DNA from 2 places in the Micromonospora sp. NPDC006431 genome. Region 2 is predicted to be linked to the other one. Evidence: riboswitches for the same ligand, from Rfam matches in the RefSeq annotation. Region 2 holds a riboswitch; the other holds the start of a gene.

Region 1 (3,391 bases), on a different contig from region 2:
AAAGCGAGCAGCCTGCCCGCTTTCCGCCGGCCCCTCCCCGCCAGGGAGTGCGGCTCGGTTAGATCGGCCCTCTGGGAGTCTGTGTGAAGAACCTTCGTCGCAAGACACTGGCCGCAGCGTCCGTCGTGACGCTCGGCGTCGGCCTCGCCGTCACCGGCGGGCTGGCACCGGCGGCCGCAGCCGGACCGGACACCACGTTCCTGGTCCTCGCCCCACAGGGCGGCAAGACCGACAAGGCCGCCGCCCGCGTGGCGGCTGCCAAGGGCACCGTGGTGGCCAGCTACGACCAGATCGGCGTGCTCGTCGTCCGTTCGACCAACCCGAACTTCGCCACCCAGGTGGCGGGGGCGGGCGTCGAGTCGGTCGCGTCCACCGCCGGCCTGGGCACCGCCCTCGACGAGGGCGAGACCGTGGAGGTCTCCGCGGCCGATGTCGCCGCCGCCACCGGCGACCCGACCAAGGAGCCGGACTACGGCAAACAGTGGGACATGGACATGATCCACGTCCCGCAGGCCCACGCGATCACCACCGGAAGCCCGAACGTCGTGGTCGGCGTGCTGGACAGCGGCATCTCCAGCAGCCACCCCGACCTGGCCAGCCAAATCGCCAAGGACAAGAGCGTGTCCTGCCTCGGCGGTGTCACCAACACCGCCGAGGCGGCCTGGAACCCGACCAGGAGCGACCACGGCACCCACGTGGCCGGCACCATCGCCGCCGCCATCAATGGCGTCGGCGTGACCGGCATCGCGCCGGGCGTCAAGGTCGCCGCCGTCAAGGTGGTCAACGACGGCGGCTTCATCTACCCGGAGGCTGCGGTCTGCGGGTTCATGTGGGCCGCCGACCACGGGATGCAGCTGACCAACAACAGCTACTACATCGACCCGTGGGAGTTCAACTGCCGCAACGACGCACGCCAGCGTCCGGTGTGGCAGGCGGTGCAGCGGGCCATCCGATACTCGCAGTCCAAGGGCGTGCTGAACATCGCGTCCGCCGGCAACTCGAACGTCGACCTGGCCCACAAGACGATCGACTCGGGTAGCCCGAACAACGTGCCCGAGGACCAGTACGAGACCCGCGACATCAACAGCGCCTGCCTCGACCTGCCGGCCGAGGCGCCGGGCGTGGTGACCGTCTCGGCGGTGGGCCCGACCGGTGCGAAGAGCTTCTACTCCTCGTACGGCCAAGGCGTCATCGATGTGACGGCGCCGGGCGGTGACAGTCGGATCCGCACCCAGGGCGCGAGGCCGACCAGCGCGGACCAGATCCTGTCGACCATCGCACTGCCGAACGCCGAGGGCGAGATGGTCAACGGGTACGGGTACAAGCACGGGACGTCGATGTCCGGCCCGCACGCCACCGGTGTCGCGGCGCTGGCTCTGTCGGCGCACCCGGGCATGACCGCGGGCCAGCTGGCGTCGTTCCTGGAGCGCACGGCGGTCGCGCAGTCCTGCCCGGCGGGCGTCTACAACCTGGTGCCGCTGCACCCGGACGGCCCGCACGCCTACGACGCGACCTGCTCCGGCGGGGCGCGTAACGGGTTCTACGGCGCCGGCATGGTCGACGCGTACAACGTGGTGAAGTAACAACCGCACTACCAGTGATGGGGCCCGGCAGGCGACCGCCGGGCCCCATCCGCTTTCGCGGCTCACGACCGGATTGGCGGATTGCCGGGGCGGAGGTCGACCCGGGCGGGCCCGGGCGGACCCGGTAGGATCGGCGCGGGCCGTGACTGGCGCGTGGGATGGAGCACCATCGGGGAGCGGTCCCGTCACGAGGACGCACGCCGAGCGCCTGGGCCTTCCGCACGTCACCAGGAGGTCGCATGTCGCTGAACGCCGAATCCACCGCCTTCCGCAGCGCGCTGGAGGTGATCCGCGCCGTCGAGCCGCGGGTGGCGGACGCCATCGGGGCGGAGTTGGCCGACCAGCGCGAGTCGCTCAAGCTCATCGCCAGCGAGAACTACGCCTCCCCCGCCACCCTGCTGGCCATGGGCAACTGGTTCAGCGACAAGTACGCCGAGGGCACCGTCGGCCGCCGCTTCTACGCGGGCTGCCAGAACGTGGACACCGTCGAGGCGCTCGCCGCCGAGCACGCCCGGGAGCTGTTCGGCGCGGCCCACGCGTACGTGCAGCCGCACTCCGGCATCGACGCCAACCTGGTCGCCTTCTGGGCGATCCTGGCCGACCGGGTGGAGTCCCCGGCCCTGAAGAAGGCCCAGGTACGCCAGGTCAACGAGCTGACCGAGGCGGACTGGTTCGCACTGCGCCGGGAGCTGGGCAACCAGCGGATGCTCGGCATGTCGCTGGACGCCGGCGGGCACCTGACCCACGGCTTCCGGCCGAACATCTCGGGCAAGATGTTCGACCAGCGCAGCTACGGCACCGACCCGGCCACCGGGCTGGTCGACTACGACAAGGTCGCCGAGGCGGCGCGGGAGTTCAAGCCGCTGATCCTGGTCGCCGGCTACTCGGCGTACCCCCGGAAGGTCAACTTCCGGATCATGCGGGAGATCGCCGACGAAGTCGGCGCCACCTTCATGGTCGACATGGCGCACTTCGCCGGCCTGGTCGCGGGCAAGGTCTTCACCGGCGACTTCGACCCGGTGCCGCACGCGCACATCGTCACCACCACCACTCACAAGTCGCTGCGCGGCCCGCGCGGCGGCATGGTGCTCTGCGGCCCGGAGCTGGCCGACCAGGTCGACCGCGGCTGCCCGATGGTGCTCGGCGGCCCACTGCCGCACGTGATGGCCGCCAAGGCGGTCGCGCTGGCCGAGGCCCGCCGCCCCGATTTCGCCGACTACGCGCAGCGCATCGTCGCCAACGCCCAGGCGCTCGCCGAGGGGCTGCTGCGCCGGGGCGCGAAGCTGGTCACCGGCGGCACCGACAACCACCTGGTGCTGATCGACGTCTCCGGGTACGGCCTCACCGGCCGGCAGGCCGAGCAGGCGCTGCTGGACTCGGGCATCGTCACCAACCGCAACGCCGTGCCGCAGGACCCGAACGGCGCCTGGTACACCTCGGGCATCCGGATCGGCACCCCGGCGCTCACCACCCGGGGCCTCGGCACCGCCGAGATGGACGCCACCGCCGAGCTGATCCACACCGTGCTCACCCAGACCACCCCGGGTGCGAACCCGGACGGCACCGCGTCCAAGGCGAAGTACGTGCTCGACGCGGCCCTGGCGGACAAGGTGAGCAAGCAGGCCAGCGAGCTGCTCGCCACCTTCCCCCTCTACCCCGCCATCAACCTCGCCTAACCGACCCCCGCTCCCGACGCCCCGCCCGGCCTCCGGCCGCGCGGGGCGTCGCACATCCGGCTGGTCCACCCGTTGATCATGAGGTTAGCGGCAACGGAAAGCGCTTTCTCCCACCGCTAACCTCATGATCAA
Region 2 (3,391 bases):
GCCACCCCGACCGGTACGCCGCCGCCGCCAGCCTCTCCGGCTACGCCGACCCCGGCATCACCGTCGGCGACGGCAGCGAACACACCCTCAACGACGACCGGTGGCGGCTGCGGCACCTGCCCCCACCGGCCGTCGCCCTCTACCTGTCCAGCGGCCGCGCCGACCGCAAGGCCCACCACGACACCGAGACGCTGCGCTGCCTGGCCCGGGCGCCGCTGGCCGTCACCACCGCCTACGTCGACGGGGGCGGCCACAGCATGTCCGTCTGGGAAGCCGCCGAGGATCCCGCGTTCGACTGGCTCTCCGGCTGGCTGGGCCGCCCCGTCGCCGCCACCTGACGTGGGGCGGCGTCAGGCCATCCCGGCGGCCCGCTCCGCCGCCCGGACCGCGTTGCGGAACAGCATCGCCACCGTCGTCGGGCCCACCCCGCCGACCCGCGGCGTGATCGCCCCCGCCACCGCGGCACACGACTCGTCGACGTCCGGCAGCAGGCGCCGCCCCTCGTACCGCACGCCGCCGCCGACCACCACCGCGCCCGGGCGCACGTGCTCCGGCTGGATGATGCCCGGCACGCCCGCCGCCGCCACCAGGATCTCCGCCCGCCGCGTGTAGCGGGGCCAGTCCGCCACCCCGGTGTGCACCACCGTCACCGCCGCGTTGGCCGTGGGGCGCTTCTGCGCCAGCAGCATCGCCAGCGGCCGGCCCAACGTGGCGCCCCGGCCCAGGATCACCACCTCACGGCCCGACACCGGCACCCCGTGGTACGCCAGCAGCGCCTCGATGCCCGCCGGCGTGCACGGCAGCGGGCCCGGCAGGCCCAACGCCAGCCGGCCCATGTTCACCGGATGCATCCCGTCGACGTCCTTGTCCGGGTCGAGGACCTGCAACGCCCGGTCGTAGTCCAGGTGCCCCGGGATCGGATGCTGCACCAGCACCCCGTGCACGTCCTTGTCGGCGTTGAAGTCCGCCAGCACCGCGTGCAGGTCCGCCTGCGACGCCGAGGCGGGCAGGTGCACGTGCGGGGAGGCGAACCCCAGCTCCGCCGCCTGCTGCTGCTTGATCCGGATGTAGCCGGCGCTGGCGTCGTCGTCGCCCACCAGGACGGTCGCCAGGGCCGGGGTCACGCTGTCGGCGCGCAGCGCCTGCACGGCCTCGGTGACCTCCGCCAGCACCTGGTCCGCCACCGGTTTGCCGGACAGGATCCGGGCGGTCGTTTCCACAGAAGACATGGCTCACCTCGCCCGCGGAGGCCCAGGCGGTCGACCCCCGCGACGAGCTCCCCGATGGTTGCTGCCATCCCCGTGCCGCCAGTCGCGTCACGCTCAGCCTGCCACATCCCACCCGCCGACCGCACGCGACACCTCCCACCAGCCGGGCAGGGCCGCCAGCACCTCGTCGGCCCGCCGCCGCCGGTCGGCCGCCGAGGCCACCCCCAGGTCCGCCACCGCCGCCTCGAACGCCGGCCGCAACGCCACCTCCCGCGCTGGCGCGTCCGCGGCCAGGATCGTGTGGCAGCGGGCGTACGTCGCCACGATCCAGAACATCGCCTCCCGGTGCGCGCCCGCCGCGACCAGCTCCGCGCCGCCGTCCACCACCACCGGCCGGGCCGCCGGCGTGATGTCCGCACGGAAGACGAACGGCGTACGCGCCACGCGCGCCGCCTCGTCGAACGTCCGCGCCAGCCCCGCCAGATGCTCCCGGACCCGGGCGGGGGACACCCCACCGCCGTCCAGCCAGCCGAGCAGTTCGCGGTATCGGGCGGACAGCCCGTGCCCGGCCAGCACCTGCCGGGCCAGCACGTACCGGCGGCGGACCGTCGGGTCCCGCCGTGCCGCCACCACCGGCAGCAGCGCCGTCAGCGACGTGGGGAACAACCACGCGGTCACCTGGGTGTGCAGCGGCGCGGTGTCGTCCAGCCGCCGTAGCCCGTCCTCGACGCGCCGGCGTACCCCGGCGCACCGCCGCCGCACCCACCCCGGGTCGGTGAACCCGGCCGCCACCCGATCCCGGATCGCCGCCAGCCGGCCCGTGGGGTCCGCGATCACGGTGTCGGTGCGGAACATCGGCGCGTACACCCACGACCCGAGCACGTCGTCGGCCGACCCGAGGTCCGCCCAGGTCAGCTCGGTGACCTCCAGCAGCACCCCGCGGTGGCGGAACTTGCCCAGCTTCCCGCCCGGCCCGTCGCGCACCAGCAGGACGTCCACGTCGGACGACGCGGGCAGCACCGCCGGGTCCGGCAGCGCCACCGTGGAGCCGCTGAAGAACGCGCCCCGCACGGCCGGGTCGTGGCGCATCCGCTCGCGTACCCAGTCGACCGCCACCGCCTTCGCCGCGCCCACCCGCATCGGGCAATGCTGCCATGGCGGCGGCCGGTGGCTACGCCCCGGCGAGTGGGAACTCGTCGAACAGCACCACCCGGGCGGCCGGATCGGCGGTGTCGAAGCGATACGAGCGGACCAGTCCGTCGGCGGTGTCCAGCAGCGTGAACACGGTGATCTCGTTGCTCGCCACGTAGGGCAGGGCGGTGCCGTCCGGCCCGGTCAGCGGCGCGACGGTGGGCACGACCGGGGCCAACCCACCCGGGTCGCCCTGCTGGACGTACCCGTGCGGCAGCTCACGCGACCGGCCGGACGTGACGTCGTAGGCGCCGTAGCTGTTGCCGACGTTGGAGGTCTCCAGCCAGTGCACCCCGGCCGCGTTGCGGAACCGGTTCCACACGTGTGAGTGTCCGTTGAGGACCAGGTGGACCTGCGCCGCGCTGAGCAGCGGCTCGACGTCGCGCAGGATGTGGTCGTCGCCGAGCGGGTAGTGGTAGGTGATCCCACCCGGCCGCACCGTCGGCACCGGGTCGGTGAACGGCGGTGCGGAGTGGTGACCGAGCCCGTGGCTCGGGTGGTGGAACATCACCACCCGGTACCGGGCCGCCCGGGCCGCGGGCGACGCCAGGTCGTTCGCCAGCCAGCGGTACTGCGCCGAGCCGCGGGCGATCGGAGCGAAGATGAACTGGCCGTGCCCCCACCGCTGCGGGCGGTCGACGTCCTGTGCGGCCTCCTGGAACTTGCCCCGCCCGATCGGCTTCGGCGAACGCCACACCGCCGTGGCGAACAGGCTGATCAGATGGACGTCGCCGATCGTCCGTGACCACCAGCGCGGCCCGCCCGCGTCGCTGCGCGGCACCGGAAACAGCTCCCCGTAGCTGGTGACGTCCCAGTCGTCGGGCAGGGCGTCGTTGAACTGCTCCTCCAGCGAGCCGGTCTCCGACCAGCGCCCCATGACCTCGTGGTTACCGATGGCCGGGTACAGCGGGGTGTTCGGCAGGATCGGCGCACCCGGCCAGCGGCCGGCGGGCGCTGTCGAACCAGTCGCTGGCCCGATCCGCGACGTTGAC

The links. A riboswitch is a leader RNA that binds a small molecule or an ion and turns the genes downstream of it on or off. The one in region 2 is predicted to bind ZMP and ZTP.
Region 1: another riboswitch for ZMP and ZTP. It lies ahead of ACFYM6_RS19110 (glycine hydroxymethyltransferase); the one in region 2 lies ahead of ACFYM6_RS24895 (bifunctional 5,10-methylenetetrahydrofolate dehydrogenase/5,10-methenyltetrahydrofolate cyclohydrolase).

What each region holds. Positions count from the first base shown of each region.
Region 1 is NZ_JBIAHQ010000010.1:166,202-169,592, forward strand. Features, by position in the region: gene ACFYM6_RS19105 (S8 family serine peptidase) at 84-1,583, shown strand; ZMP/ZTP riboswitch at 1,716-1,804, shown strand; gene ACFYM6_RS19110 (glycine hydroxymethyltransferase) at 1,823-3,259, shown strand.
Region 2 is NZ_JBIAHQ010000016.1:113,722-117,112, forward strand. Features, by position in the region: gene ACFYM6_RS24890 (alpha/beta hydrolase) at 1-338, shown strand, start outside; gene ACFYM6_RS24895 (bifunctional 5,10-methylenetetrahydrofolate dehydrogenase/5,10-methenyltetrahydrofolate cyclohydrolase) at 351-1,229, opposite strand; ZMP/ZTP riboswitch at 1,243-1,323, opposite strand; gene ACFYM6_RS24900 (hypothetical protein) at 1,323-2,348, opposite strand; gene ACFYM6_RS24905 (metallophosphoesterase family protein) at 2,380-3,276, opposite strand; gene ACFYM6_RS24910 (hypothetical protein) at 3,287-3,391, opposite strand, start outside.